DNA from 2 places in the Promicromonospora sp. NPDC090134 genome. Region 2 is predicted to be linked to the other one. Evidence: riboswitches for the same ligand, from Rfam matches in the RefSeq annotation. Region 2 holds a riboswitch; the other holds the start of a gene.
The links. A riboswitch is a leader RNA that binds a small molecule or an ion and turns the genes downstream of it on or off. The one in region 2 is predicted to bind thiamine pyrophosphate.
Positions count from the first base shown of each region.

Region 1: another riboswitch for thiamine pyrophosphate. It lies ahead of ACIPN7_RS23660 (TenA family protein); the one in region 2 lies ahead of ACIPN7_RS00590 (MTH1187 family thiamine-binding protein).

Region 1 covers NZ_JBIVCZ010000010.1:27,885-33,448, forward strand. The annotation lists gene ACIPN7_RS23645 (family 43 glycosylhydrolase) at 1-1,277, shown strand, start outside; gene ACIPN7_RS23650 (methyltransferase domain-containing protein) at 1,376-2,134, shown strand; gene ACIPN7_RS23655 (SRPBCC family protein) at 2,182-2,613, opposite strand; gene ACIPN7_RS23660 (TenA family protein) at 2,651-3,430, opposite strand; TPP riboswitch at 3,422-3,514, opposite strand; gene ACIPN7_RS23665 (LLM class F420-dependent oxidoreductase) at 3,555-4,334, shown strand; gene ACIPN7_RS23670 (glycoside hydrolase family 15 protein) at 4,280-5,564, opposite strand, start outside.
Region 2 covers NZ_JBIVCZ010000001.1:123,278-128,841, forward strand. The annotation lists gene ACIPN7_RS00565 (MFS transporter) at 1-1,100, opposite strand, end outside; gene ACIPN7_RS00570 (ArsR/SmtB family transcription factor) at 1,169-1,474, shown strand; gene ACIPN7_RS00575 (ABC transporter ATP-binding protein) at 1,500-2,282, opposite strand; gene ACIPN7_RS00580 (ABC transporter substrate-binding protein) at 2,279-3,283, opposite strand; gene ACIPN7_RS00585 (ABC transporter permease) at 3,280-4,149, opposite strand; gene ACIPN7_RS00590 (MTH1187 family thiamine-binding protein) at 4,146-4,439, opposite strand; TPP riboswitch at 4,550-4,652, opposite strand; gene ACIPN7_RS00595 (Gfo/Idh/MocA family protein) at 4,787-5,564, opposite strand, start outside.

The DNA.
Region 1 (5,564 bases), on a different contig from region 2:
AAGACGCAACTGCGGACGACGTCTCCGTCCTGACGACGGTGGGGCCGAGCCTCGTGCTCGACCGCGACTTCCCCGACCCCGACGTGTCGAAGTTCGGGAGCACCTACTACGCGTACGCCACCAACCAGGGCAAGAACCTGCCCTGGGCCACCGCGCCCGACCCGGACGGGCCGTGGACCTTCCAGTCCGCCGACGCCCTGCCGACCCTCGGCGCGTGGGCCAAGACCGGGCGCACCTGGGCGCCCGACGTCTCGCAGCGCGCCGACGGCAAGTACCTCCTCTACTACACGGCGTGGCACACCGCGTCGGGGCGGCAGTGCATCGGCGCGGCGCTGGCCGACTCCCCCGGCGGCCCGTTCGCCCCGGTCGGCAGCGAGCCGCTCATCTGCCCGCTGGAGGCGGGCGGCGCGATCGACGCGTCGAGCTTCGTCGACACCGACGGCACCCGGTACATCCTGTGGAAGAACGACGGCAACGCCATCGGCGCCACCACCTGGATCCACGTGCAGCGCGTGGCCGCGGACGGCATCACGTTCCAGGGCGGCGCCACCCAGGTGCTGCGCAACGACCGGGCCGACGAGGCCGGCATCATCGAGGCGCCCGTCGTGACCAGGGTGGGCGGCAAGTACGTGCTCTTCTACTCGGCGGGCCCGTACAGCACCAACTCGTACGGCACCAGCTACGCGGTGGCCGACTCGATCACCGGCCCCTACACCAAGGCGTTCCGGTTCCTCATGACCACGGACTCGCTCGACGGCGCGGTGTCCGGCCCCGGCGGCGCCGACGTGCTGCGGGACGCCGGGGGCGACAAGCTGATCTTCCACGGGCACCGGGACGCGGGCGGGCGCGGCATGTACGTCGCCGACCTCGGCTGGGCGAACTCGAACCCGGTGGTGCGCGGCAGCCGGGTGCGCTACGAGGCCGAGCGCGGCACCCTGAACAACTGCACGGTCCGCGAGAACGCGGCCGGCGCGTCGGACGGCAAGGTCGCCGCGTACATCGACCACGCCGACAGCTGGGTCGACGTCGGGTCGATCTACGTGCCGACGTCCGGCAGCTACACGCTGCACGTGGGCTACGCCAACGGTTCGGCCGTGACGGCGTCGCACACGGTCACGGTCAACGGGGCGTCGGCCGGGTCCATCAGCTACCCGATCACCGGCTGGGACAACTGGCAGCAGGCCGGCAAGGACATCACGCTGCAGGCCGGCTGGAACACCATCCGGCTGGGCAAGGGGACGGCGTTCACCGAGCTGGACTACATCGAGGTCGCGTAGGGCGGACGGCGTCCGCCCGGCGCGAGCCCGGCGGACGCCGCGGCCCGGCCCGCCGTGATGTATCTTGACATCAAGATACTCGACGGCGAGGAGTTGTGATGGCCGACTGGAACCCCGGCGCCTACCTGCAGTACACGGACGAGCGGTCGCGGCCGTTCACGGAGCTGGTCGCCCGCGTGGCAGCCGCGCCGGGCACGATCGTGGATCTCGGCTGCGGCCCGGGTCACCTCACCCCCGTGCTCCGCGCGCGCTGGCCCGAGGCGCGCGTCACCGGGGTGGACGCCTCCCCCGCCATGATCGCCGAGGCCCGCGCCGCCGACCCGGCGACCGAGTACGTGCTGGCCGACCTGAGCACCGACGACCACACCGCCGACCTCGTCATCAGCAACGCGGCACTCCAGTGGGTCCCGGGGCACCGCGAGCTCCTCACGACGCTCGCCGACCGGGCCGCGCAGACCTTCGCGTTCCAGGTGCCGGGCAACCACGACGCGCCCAGCCACCGGCTCCTGCGGGAGGTCGCCACCCGCGCGCCGTACGCCGACGTCGTCGGGCCGGTCGAGCGGCGGGCCACCGCCGACCCGGCCGAGTACCTGGAGATCCTGGCCCGGCCGGGCTGGGCCGTCGACACGTGGGAGACCACCTACACGCACGTGCTGCAGGGGCCGGACCCGGTGCTGCGCTGGATCTCGGCGACCGGTGCCCAGCCCACGCTCCAGGCGCTGGAGGCAAAGGACCCGGGCCTGCGCGCCCGGTTCGAGGAGGAGTTCGGCGCGGCGCTCCGGGAGGCCTACCCCGAGCGGGCGCACGGCACCCCGCTGGCGTTCCGCCGGGTGTTCGCGGTGGCCACCCGCGCCTGAGACCCCGGGCGACGAGGGCGCGCCAAGCGGAGTGGGCCGCCCCGGCCTCAGCCCTGCTGGGTGACGCGGACCTCGAGCCCGGCCAGCTCGGTGTCGACGTACTCCCGGGTCCGCTTGCCCACCAGGCCGCCGACCAGCCACGCCAGCGAGCCGGTCTGCGTGATCGCGAGCGTCACCTTGGAGCGGCCATCCGGCAGCGGCTCGACGAGGTGCTCCGCCTGCGTGGTCACGCCCGGCGCCTCGGTGATCCACGCGAAGTGCCGCGGCGGGTCCCACTCGTCCATCAGCCAGACCGCGAGCGGCAGCTCCGGCTGCTCGATCCGCACCTGGGTGCCGACGTCGGGCGGGTTGGGCCCGTCGATGATCTCGACCGACTTCATGGACGACGTCCAGTCGGGCATGTGCTCGACGTCGGACAGGACCGCCCACACCTCCTCGGGTGTCGCGTCGATCTCGGCGGAGGTGCTGTAGTTCGGCATCGGTGCTCCTGTCCTCTGGTCGGCGCCGTCGACGGCGTCACCCCCTAGTCTCGGCCCACATGGGCGGCGTCGGCCAGGTGGGGGCGGTCAAGCCCTGCTCGAAGAAGAGGTACTCGTGCACCGACGAGATCTCGAACGCCCGCAGCATGCGCTCGCGCTCGTCCGGGGAGACCCAGCGGGCGGCATCGTCGGCCAGGCGACGGGCCTGGCGGGTCGACTCCTGGAAGGCCTCGTCGCCGTAGGTGCCGATCCAGGCCCCGTACGGGTGGCCCGCCAGGCCGCCGGGGCGGCGTCCGGCGAGGTCCACGAGCACGCTCCCGACGTGCGCGTAGAGCCAGTAGCAGGGCAGGAGCGCGGCGACCGTCTCCGCGTAGCTGCCCGACGCCGCGGCGTGCAGGTGTCCCGTGTAGGCCGCGGTGACGGGGGACGGCTCGACCGCGGCGACGTCGCCCGCCACCAGTCCGGCATGGGCGCCCAGCCAGTCGCGGTGGAGCGCCGTCTCGACCTCCAGCGCCGTCACCGACGACCGCGCGAGGAAGCCCTGCGCGGCCGGGTTGGGCGCCACCCGCGCGGCGCCCGCCAGGACGCGCGAGTACTCGCGCAGGTAGGCGGCGTCCTGGGCGAGGTAGAACGCGAAGGACCCGGCGGGCAGCGAGCCGTCCGCGAGCGCCCGGACGAACGGCATGTGCTCGACGGCGTCGCGCCAGCCCGCGATGCGTTCCCAGGCCTCCTCGGTGAAGGGGCGGACGGCGGCGGGGCCGGACGGCGCGGCGGTGCCGGACGGCCCGGCGGAAACGGGGACAGCAGAAGAAGTCACGGTGGACATCCCTTCGCCAGCATGATCTGGATCAGGTTCGACGGGTGTGGTCTCAGCCCTGGCAGGGCACCCCGTGTCACGTGCGGCAGAGGCTATCGGATCCGGCGGGTCGTAGGCTGCCGCCATGACAGACCGCCCGATCCGCATCGGTGTCCAGCTCCAGCCCCAGCACGCCGACTACTCCGCGATCCGCGACGCGGTGCTCCGCGCCGAGGATGCCGGGGTGGACGTCATCTTCAACTGGGACCACTTCTTCCCGCTGCGGGGCAACCCCGACGGCAAGCACTTCGAGTGCTGGACCATGCTCGGCGCGTGGGCCGAGCAGACCGAGCGCGTGGAGATCGGCGCCCTCGTGAGCGGCATCGGCTACCGCAACCCCGACCTGCTGGCGGACATGGCCCGCACGGTCGACCACATCTCGGGCGGGCGGCTGATCCTGGGCCTGGGCGCCGGCTGGTTCGAGAAGGACTACGACCAGTTCGGCTACGAGTTCGGCACGGCGGGTTCGCGCATCGCGAGCCTGGGCGACGCGATGCCGCGCATCAAGGCCCGGCTGGCAGCCGGCAACCCGGCGCCGTCGCGCGAGATCCCGGTCCTGATCGGCGGCGGTGGCGTGCGCAAGACGCTGCGGATCGTGGCCGAGCACGCCGACATCTGGCACTCGTTCGGCGACCTGCCGACCCTGACGAGCAAGTCGGCGATCCTCGACGAGCACGGGGCCGCCGTCGGGCGCGACACCGCCGCGCTGGTCGAACGCTCGGTGGAGGCCAAGGGCGCGCCCGGTACGACCGGCGAGGCGTTCGTCGCGGCGGGGGTCACCCTGTTCACCGTCGGGGTGACCGGGCCGGACTACGACCTGTCGACCGTCACGGACTGGGTCGCCTGGCGCGACTCGCGGGGCTGACCCAGCCGCAGCGCGCTGTTCACCAGGCCCAGGTGGCTGAACGCCTGAGGCGTGTTGCCGAGGTGCCGGCCCGTGGCGGGGTCGTACTCCTCGCTGAGCAGCCCCAGGTCGTTGCGCACGGCGAGCAGCCGCTCGAACAGGGCGACGGACTCGTCGACCCGGCCGATGCCGTGCAGCGCGTCGACCAGCCAGAAGTTGCACACCAGGAACGTCGCCTCGGCGCCGGGCAGGCCGTCCACCTGGTCGTCGGCCTCGTTGTGGTACCGCCGCAGCAGCCCGTCCTGGCCGAGCTCGCGCTGCACGGCGTCCACGGTGCCGACGACCCGGGGATCGTCCCAGGGCAGGAAGCCGACCTGGCCGATCAGCAGCAGCGCGGCGTCGAGCCCGTCCGAGCCGTAGAACTGCGTGAACGTGTTCCGCTCTGCGTCGAACCCGTGGGTGCACACGTCGTCGTGGATCCGGTCGCGCACGGCGCGCCAGCGCTCGACGGGCTCGTCCGCCAGGCCGTACTTCTCGACCGCCCGCACGGCTCGGTCGAAACCCGCCCAGGCCATGACGCGCGAGTGCACGAAGGCGCGCCGGGGGCCGCGCACCTCCCAGAGCCCGTTGTCGAGGTCGTCCCAGTGCTCCTCGAGGTGCTCCAGCAGCGCCCGCTGCAGCCGCCACACGTCCTCGTCCTGCTCCAGCCCCGCCTCGCGCGCATGGTGCAGGGCGTCCAGCGTCTCGCCCCACACGTCGATCTGGAGCTGGCTCGCCGCGTCGTTGCCGATCCGCACCGGTGCGGAACCCTCGAAGCCGGGCAGCCAGTCGAGCGTGTACTCCGGCAGCCGCCGCCGGCCGTCGAGCCCGTACATGATCTGCAGGTCCGCCGGGTCCCCCGCCACCGCGCGCAGCAGCCACGCCCGCCACTCGCGCGCCTCGTCGATGAAGCCCGTGCCGATCAGGGCCTGCAGGGTCAGCCCGGCGTCGCGCAGCCAGCAGTACCGGTAGTCCCAGTTACGGGTGCCGCCGAGCTGCTCGGGCAACGACGTCGTGGCCGCCGCCGCGATCGCGCCCGTCGGCGCGTAGGTCAGGGCCTTCAGCGTGATCAGCGACCGGTGGACGGCATCGACCCACGGCCCGTCGTACGAGCACCCGGTGAGCCAGGCCTGCCAGAAGTCCTCGGTGTCGCGCAGCGCGCCGTACGGCTCCACGGGATCGGCGGTCTCCAGGTGGGACGCGTGATAGTTC
Region 2 (5,564 bases):
AGCCACGCCGCGCCGAACGGCAGCACCGACGCGCCGACGACGGGCGCGACCGCGATCCCGATGTACATCGCCGTCGAGTACCAGGACAGGGACACCCCGGCGACGGCTGGGTCGACGTCGACCAGGCGGTGCTGGATGGGCACGAGTGCCGTGGCGGTGCCCAGGCCCCAGACCCCGAACAGCACGGCGGTACCCAGGTACGAGTCCTCCGCCGCGAACAGCGCGCCGAGGGAGACGACCACCAGGGCGAGGGCACCGACCGCGGTGGGCCGCGCCCCGATCCGGTCGGTGAGGGAGCCGCCCAACCAGTTGCCGACGAGCCCGGCGGCGCCGAAGACCAGCAGGAGCGTCGCGAGCGCCGTCCCGCTGCCGCCGGTGACGCCGCGCGTCACGGCCGAGCTGAAGATGTAGACCATGTTGAACGCGGCGGTGAAGAGCAGGGCCGTCATCAGGGCCAGGCCGATCCGGACGTCGCGCAGCACCGCGAACCGGGCGGCGAGGCCGGGCACCGACCCGGTCGGCACGGTGCGCGTGAGCAGCGCGACGACGACGGCGAGCACCGCCGCGAGCGCAGCCAGGATGCCGAGGGCGAGCCGCCAGCTCCCGAGGGCCGCGAGCGCCGTGCCCAGCGGGGAGCCTACAGCGGTCGCGAGCATGAACCCGAGGCCGACGACGCCGAGCGCGCGCCCCCGCTGCTCCGGGGGCACGAGCGTGGGAGCGGCCGCCATCGCGGCGGGCATGAGCGCGGCCCCGCCGAACGCGGCGACGACGCGACCGGCGGTGAAGACGGTGAGGTCACCGGCGATGGCCGAGAGGGCGATGCCCGCGGCGATGAGGCCCATGCCCGCGCCCATCAGGGCGGCGCGGGACGCGCGGGCGAACAGCACGGAGACCACCGGCGCGACGACCGCGACGATGATCGCGTACCAGGAGATGGAGTAGCTGACGGAGCTGGTGCTCGCACCGATCCCGTCGGCGATCTGCGGGAGCACGCCCGCGATGACGAAGGCGTTCGTGCCGACCACGAACAGCGCCGCCGCGATCGCCGAGATCCGGAGATAGGCGCCCCGCAGCGAGTATGATTGTTCGATGAACGTCATACCATCGAGCGTACGTGATAGTTCGATGGTTGTCGAACTATTTTGCCGGACCGATGTCGAGGTGAGCCATGGGTGACTACCCCAGCCCGGACATGGCCGAGGTCGAGCTCGTCGACGTGCTCAAGGCCCTCGGCGATCCGGTGCGCCTGCAGATCGTGCACCACCTGGCCGACGGCGAGCCCAAGCCCAAGACCCTTGACGCCTGGGGCCTGGACCTCACGAAGTCGACCATGTCGTACCACTTCCGGACGCTGCGCGAGGCCGGCCTCACGCGCACGATCGTGCACGGCCGCACGCATGCCATCCAGCTCCGCCGCGACGAGCTCGACGACAAGTTCCCGGGCCTGATCGCCGCCGTGCTCGCCGAGCGCTGACCGCCACGCCCGGACGCGGTCGCCGCTAGCGCGGTCGCGGCTGGCGCGGCAGCGGTTCGAGCGCGGCCAGCACCTCTTCCCTGCTCGGAGCGGCGGCGTCCAGCACCACCCGGCCCGGCCGGGCGCCGAGCACCACCACGCGGTCGGCCAGGGCGAGGGCCTCGTCCACGTCGTGCGTCACGAGCACCACGGCCCGCTGCCCGACGCCGGCGGCCGGCCCGCCCGCGGTCGCCTCTCCCCCGGACGCCCCGCCCGGACGGCCGGCCTCGGCGAGCCCGACCCCCGCCAGCCACTCGTTCATCCGCCTGCGCGTGATCGGGTCCAGCGCGCCGAACGGCTCGTCGAGCAGCAGCACGGGCCGCCCGGCCAGGCAGGTGCGGAGCAGCGCGAGCCGCTGCCGCATCCCGCCCGACAGCTCGTGGGGCCAGGCCCGCTCGAAGCCCGCCAGGCCGAACGTCTCGAACAGCTCGGCGGCGCGCGCCTCGGCGTCGGCCCGCGGCACCCGCGCGATCCGGGCGCCGAGCAGGGCGTTGGACCACGCTCGGCGCCACGGCAGCAGCCCGTCGCGCTGCGGCATCCACGCGGTGGCGGCACCGCCGTCCGGCAGCGTGGGCAGCGTGAGCTCCCCCGACACCGCCGCGCCCGGCGGCAGCATGCCGCCGAGCGCGCGCAGCAGCGTCGACTTGCCGCACCCCGAGGGGCCGACGACGGCGACGAACTCGCCGTCGGCCACCGCGAGGTCCACGCCGTCCAGGGCCAGGACGTCGCCGAACCGGACGCTCAGCCCGTGCGCAGCGAGCACCGTCACGGCAGGTACTCGTCGGTCCACGCGGCGTCCGTGTCGAACCCCGGCTCGGTCAGCCCTTCCTCCTCGAGGAACCGGACGAACCCGTCCCACACCTCCGCGCGCTGCGCGCCCCAGTCGCCGGACGCGTACTGCGGGCCGAGCCACCGCGCGCTCGCCCCGACCAGCTCCGGGTCGAGCTCGGGCGCGGCCTCCAGCAGCACCTGCGCCGCGCGGTCGGGGTCGGCCGCCGCTTCCTCGTACCCGCGCGAGAGCGCGGCCAGGAACCCGCGGGCGACGTCCGGCTCCTCGTCCAGCAGCGACCGGGACGTCGCCACGAGCGGCGTGTACCAGTCGGGGATGCAGTCGAGATGGTCGCGGAACGCGATGGTGTCGACGTCGAGCCCGTCCACCTCGCCCAGCCGGATCGTGTCCCAGGCGTCGAACACCCAGGCGGTGTCGAACTGGTCCTCGGTCAGGCCGATGCGGAAGTCGTCGCTGACGAGCGGCGCGAACTCGACCCGCGCGGGATCGCCGCCGTCGCACTCCACGAGCTTGCTGATCAGAGCCTTCTCGAGGTCGGACTCGTAGGACCCGTACCGCTTGCCCTCCAGGTCCCGGGGCCGGGTGATCCCGTCGTCCGCGAGGCTGATCAGCGACGACGTGTTGTGCTCGATCACGGTCGCGACGGAGACGACGTCGGCGCCCGCCGCGCGCGCCGGGACCAGGCCCTCCGCCACGGAGTAGGCGAAGTCGGCCTGGCCGGCCGCGACGAGCTGCAGGCCGGAGGTCTCGCCGGGCTCGACGATCTCGACGTCGAGCCCCTCCTCCTCGAACCAGCCCTCCGCCTGGGCCAGGTAGAGGCCGGAGTGGTTGGTGTTGGGCGTCCAGTCGAGCACGACGGTGACCTCGCGCAGGCCGCCGTCGGACGCCGCGTCGGCGGTGCCCGCGGCGGTGCCGCAGCCCGCGAGCGCCAGCGGCGCGAGCGCGGCGAGGACCAGGGCGGGGGTACGGGACAGGTTCATGATTTTCCTCTCTGCCACGGCGTCGCGACGCGGGTGAGCGCGGCGACGAGGGCGAAGAACAGGCCGGACAGGAGGGCGATCAGGACGACGCCCACGAAGATCTGGTCCACGGCGTACGCCTTGCGGGACCGCTGCACGAACACGCCGAGGCCGGACTGCCCGGCGAGGTACTCGGCGACCACCGCCGCGCCCACGGCATAGGTCGCGGCGACCCGCAGGCCCGCGAGCGCGCCCGGGACCGACGCCGGCAGGCGGACCAGCAGGAACTGGTCCAGGCGGGTACCGCCCAGGCCGGCGACCATGTCGGAGTGCTCGGCGTCGACAGCGCGCATCGCGCCCACCGCCGAGACCAGGACGGGGAAGAAGACGGTGAGCGACACCAGGATCACCTTGGGCAGCAGGCCGAAACCCGCCCACAGGATCATCAGCGGCGCGAGCACGACCACCGGCACCGTCTGCGTGAGCACGACGAGCGGGTACACCGCGTCGCCGGTCACGCGGGAGGCCGTGACCACGATGCTCAGCAGCAGGCCGGCGACCGCGCCGAGCGCGAGCCCGGCGGCGGCCTCGGTCAGAGTGGTCACGACGTGCGGTCCGAGCAGCGGCGCCACCTCGACGGCGGTCCGGGCCACCTGCGACGGCGCGGGCAGCACGAACTCGGGCACGCCCGCGAGGCGCACCCAGGCCTCCCACACCGCGAGCAGCGCCGCGACGGTCAGGAGCGGGGCGAGGACCCGCCCGGCCCGGCGTCCGACCCGATGTGCGAGGCCTCGCTCGCGCCTGGCCGGACGCCGTCCGGACTGCCGCCACCCGGCAGCCTCGCCCTGCCCCGCCGCCCGCCGCCGCGCGACGGCGCGCGTGCTCACGCCCGGAACTTGGTGACGAGGTCCGCGATGGTGGGGCCGGCGTCGTCGGCGCCCTGGCTGACCTTGATGTTGGACTGGACGCCGTCCGCGCCGGCGGCGAGCGTCGCCTCGTGGACGGCGCGCAGCAGCGCCCACACCTCGTCGGGGCTGCCCTGGACGAACGTGCCCATGGCGCCCACCTCATGAGTGAGCCCGGACGCCTGGATGACGGCGATGGCGGCATCCACGTGCGCGTACCTCGCGTCGGGCGTGCCGCTGGGGCGGGGAGAGACCTGGATCTCGGCAAGCATGTGCGACCTCCGTGCACGGGCATGCCAGAGGTCGCCGGTTCCCGACAGGGGGCGCGCGACCACGTCCCCGCGCAGGGGACGGCCTCGACCGAACGCCCGTGCCGTCAGGCACGTCCTTCCGCTGGCATTACCCAGTTCAAGTGATCGGGTCGACGGCGTCGGGCGTGGTGCCCAGGCCTTCCTCTCAGCCCGGCTACCCCGAGCTCCCCGCGTTGGCGGGGCCACCGTACCGCTGGTCGCGGCAGGTCCGGAAGCCTGCTCACCTTCGAGGCCCGACTTTCTTCGCTTTCAGCAGCGTGAAAGCGAAGAAACTCGGGCCTCGAAGGTGAAGGGGAGGACCAGCCGGATCACTCGCCCGGGTAGACCAGGCCGATCTGCTCGCGGATCGTGTCCAGGGTGGCCATGATCGCCACCGTCTCCTCACGCGGGAGCAGCGGGCTGTCCAGCTCGCCGGCCGCCACCAGGCGCTCGGCCTCGGCCGCCTGGAAGTGCATGCCGCGCCCCGTCACCTCGGCGGTGAAGGTCTCGGTCTCGGTGCCCGAGGCGTCGTAGACGTGCACCGTGGACGGGTTGTACCAGGTCGCGTCGATCTCGATGCGACCCTCGGTGCCCAGGATCGAGGCCCGGTTGGGCCCGCGGGTGTCCGACGCCGACACGGTCGTGGCGACCCGGGCGCCGTCGTACCCGAAGATCGTGGCGACGGTGGCGTCCGCGCCCGTCTCCTTGAACGTGGCGTGCGACTGCACGGTGAGCGGCTCGCCGAACAGGTCCCAGGCGAACGAGACCGGGTAGATGCCCAGGTCCAGCAGGGAGCCGCCGCCCAGGGCGAGGTCGTTGATGCGGTGGCCCGGGTCGTCGGGCAGGTCCTGGGTGTGGTCGACCATCAGGGTGCGCACCTCGCCCAGCGCGCCCGACGCGATGATCTCGCGCACACGCGCCATGTGCGGCAGGAACCGGGTCCACATGGCCTCCAGGACCACGAGCCCCTTCGACTCCGCCAGGTCCACGATCTCGCGCGCCTCGGCGGCGTTGAGCGTGAACGGCTTCTCGACCAGCACGTGCTTGCCGGCCTCGAGCACCAGCTTCGCGGCCTCCGCGTGCATCGGGTGCGGCGTGGCCACGTAG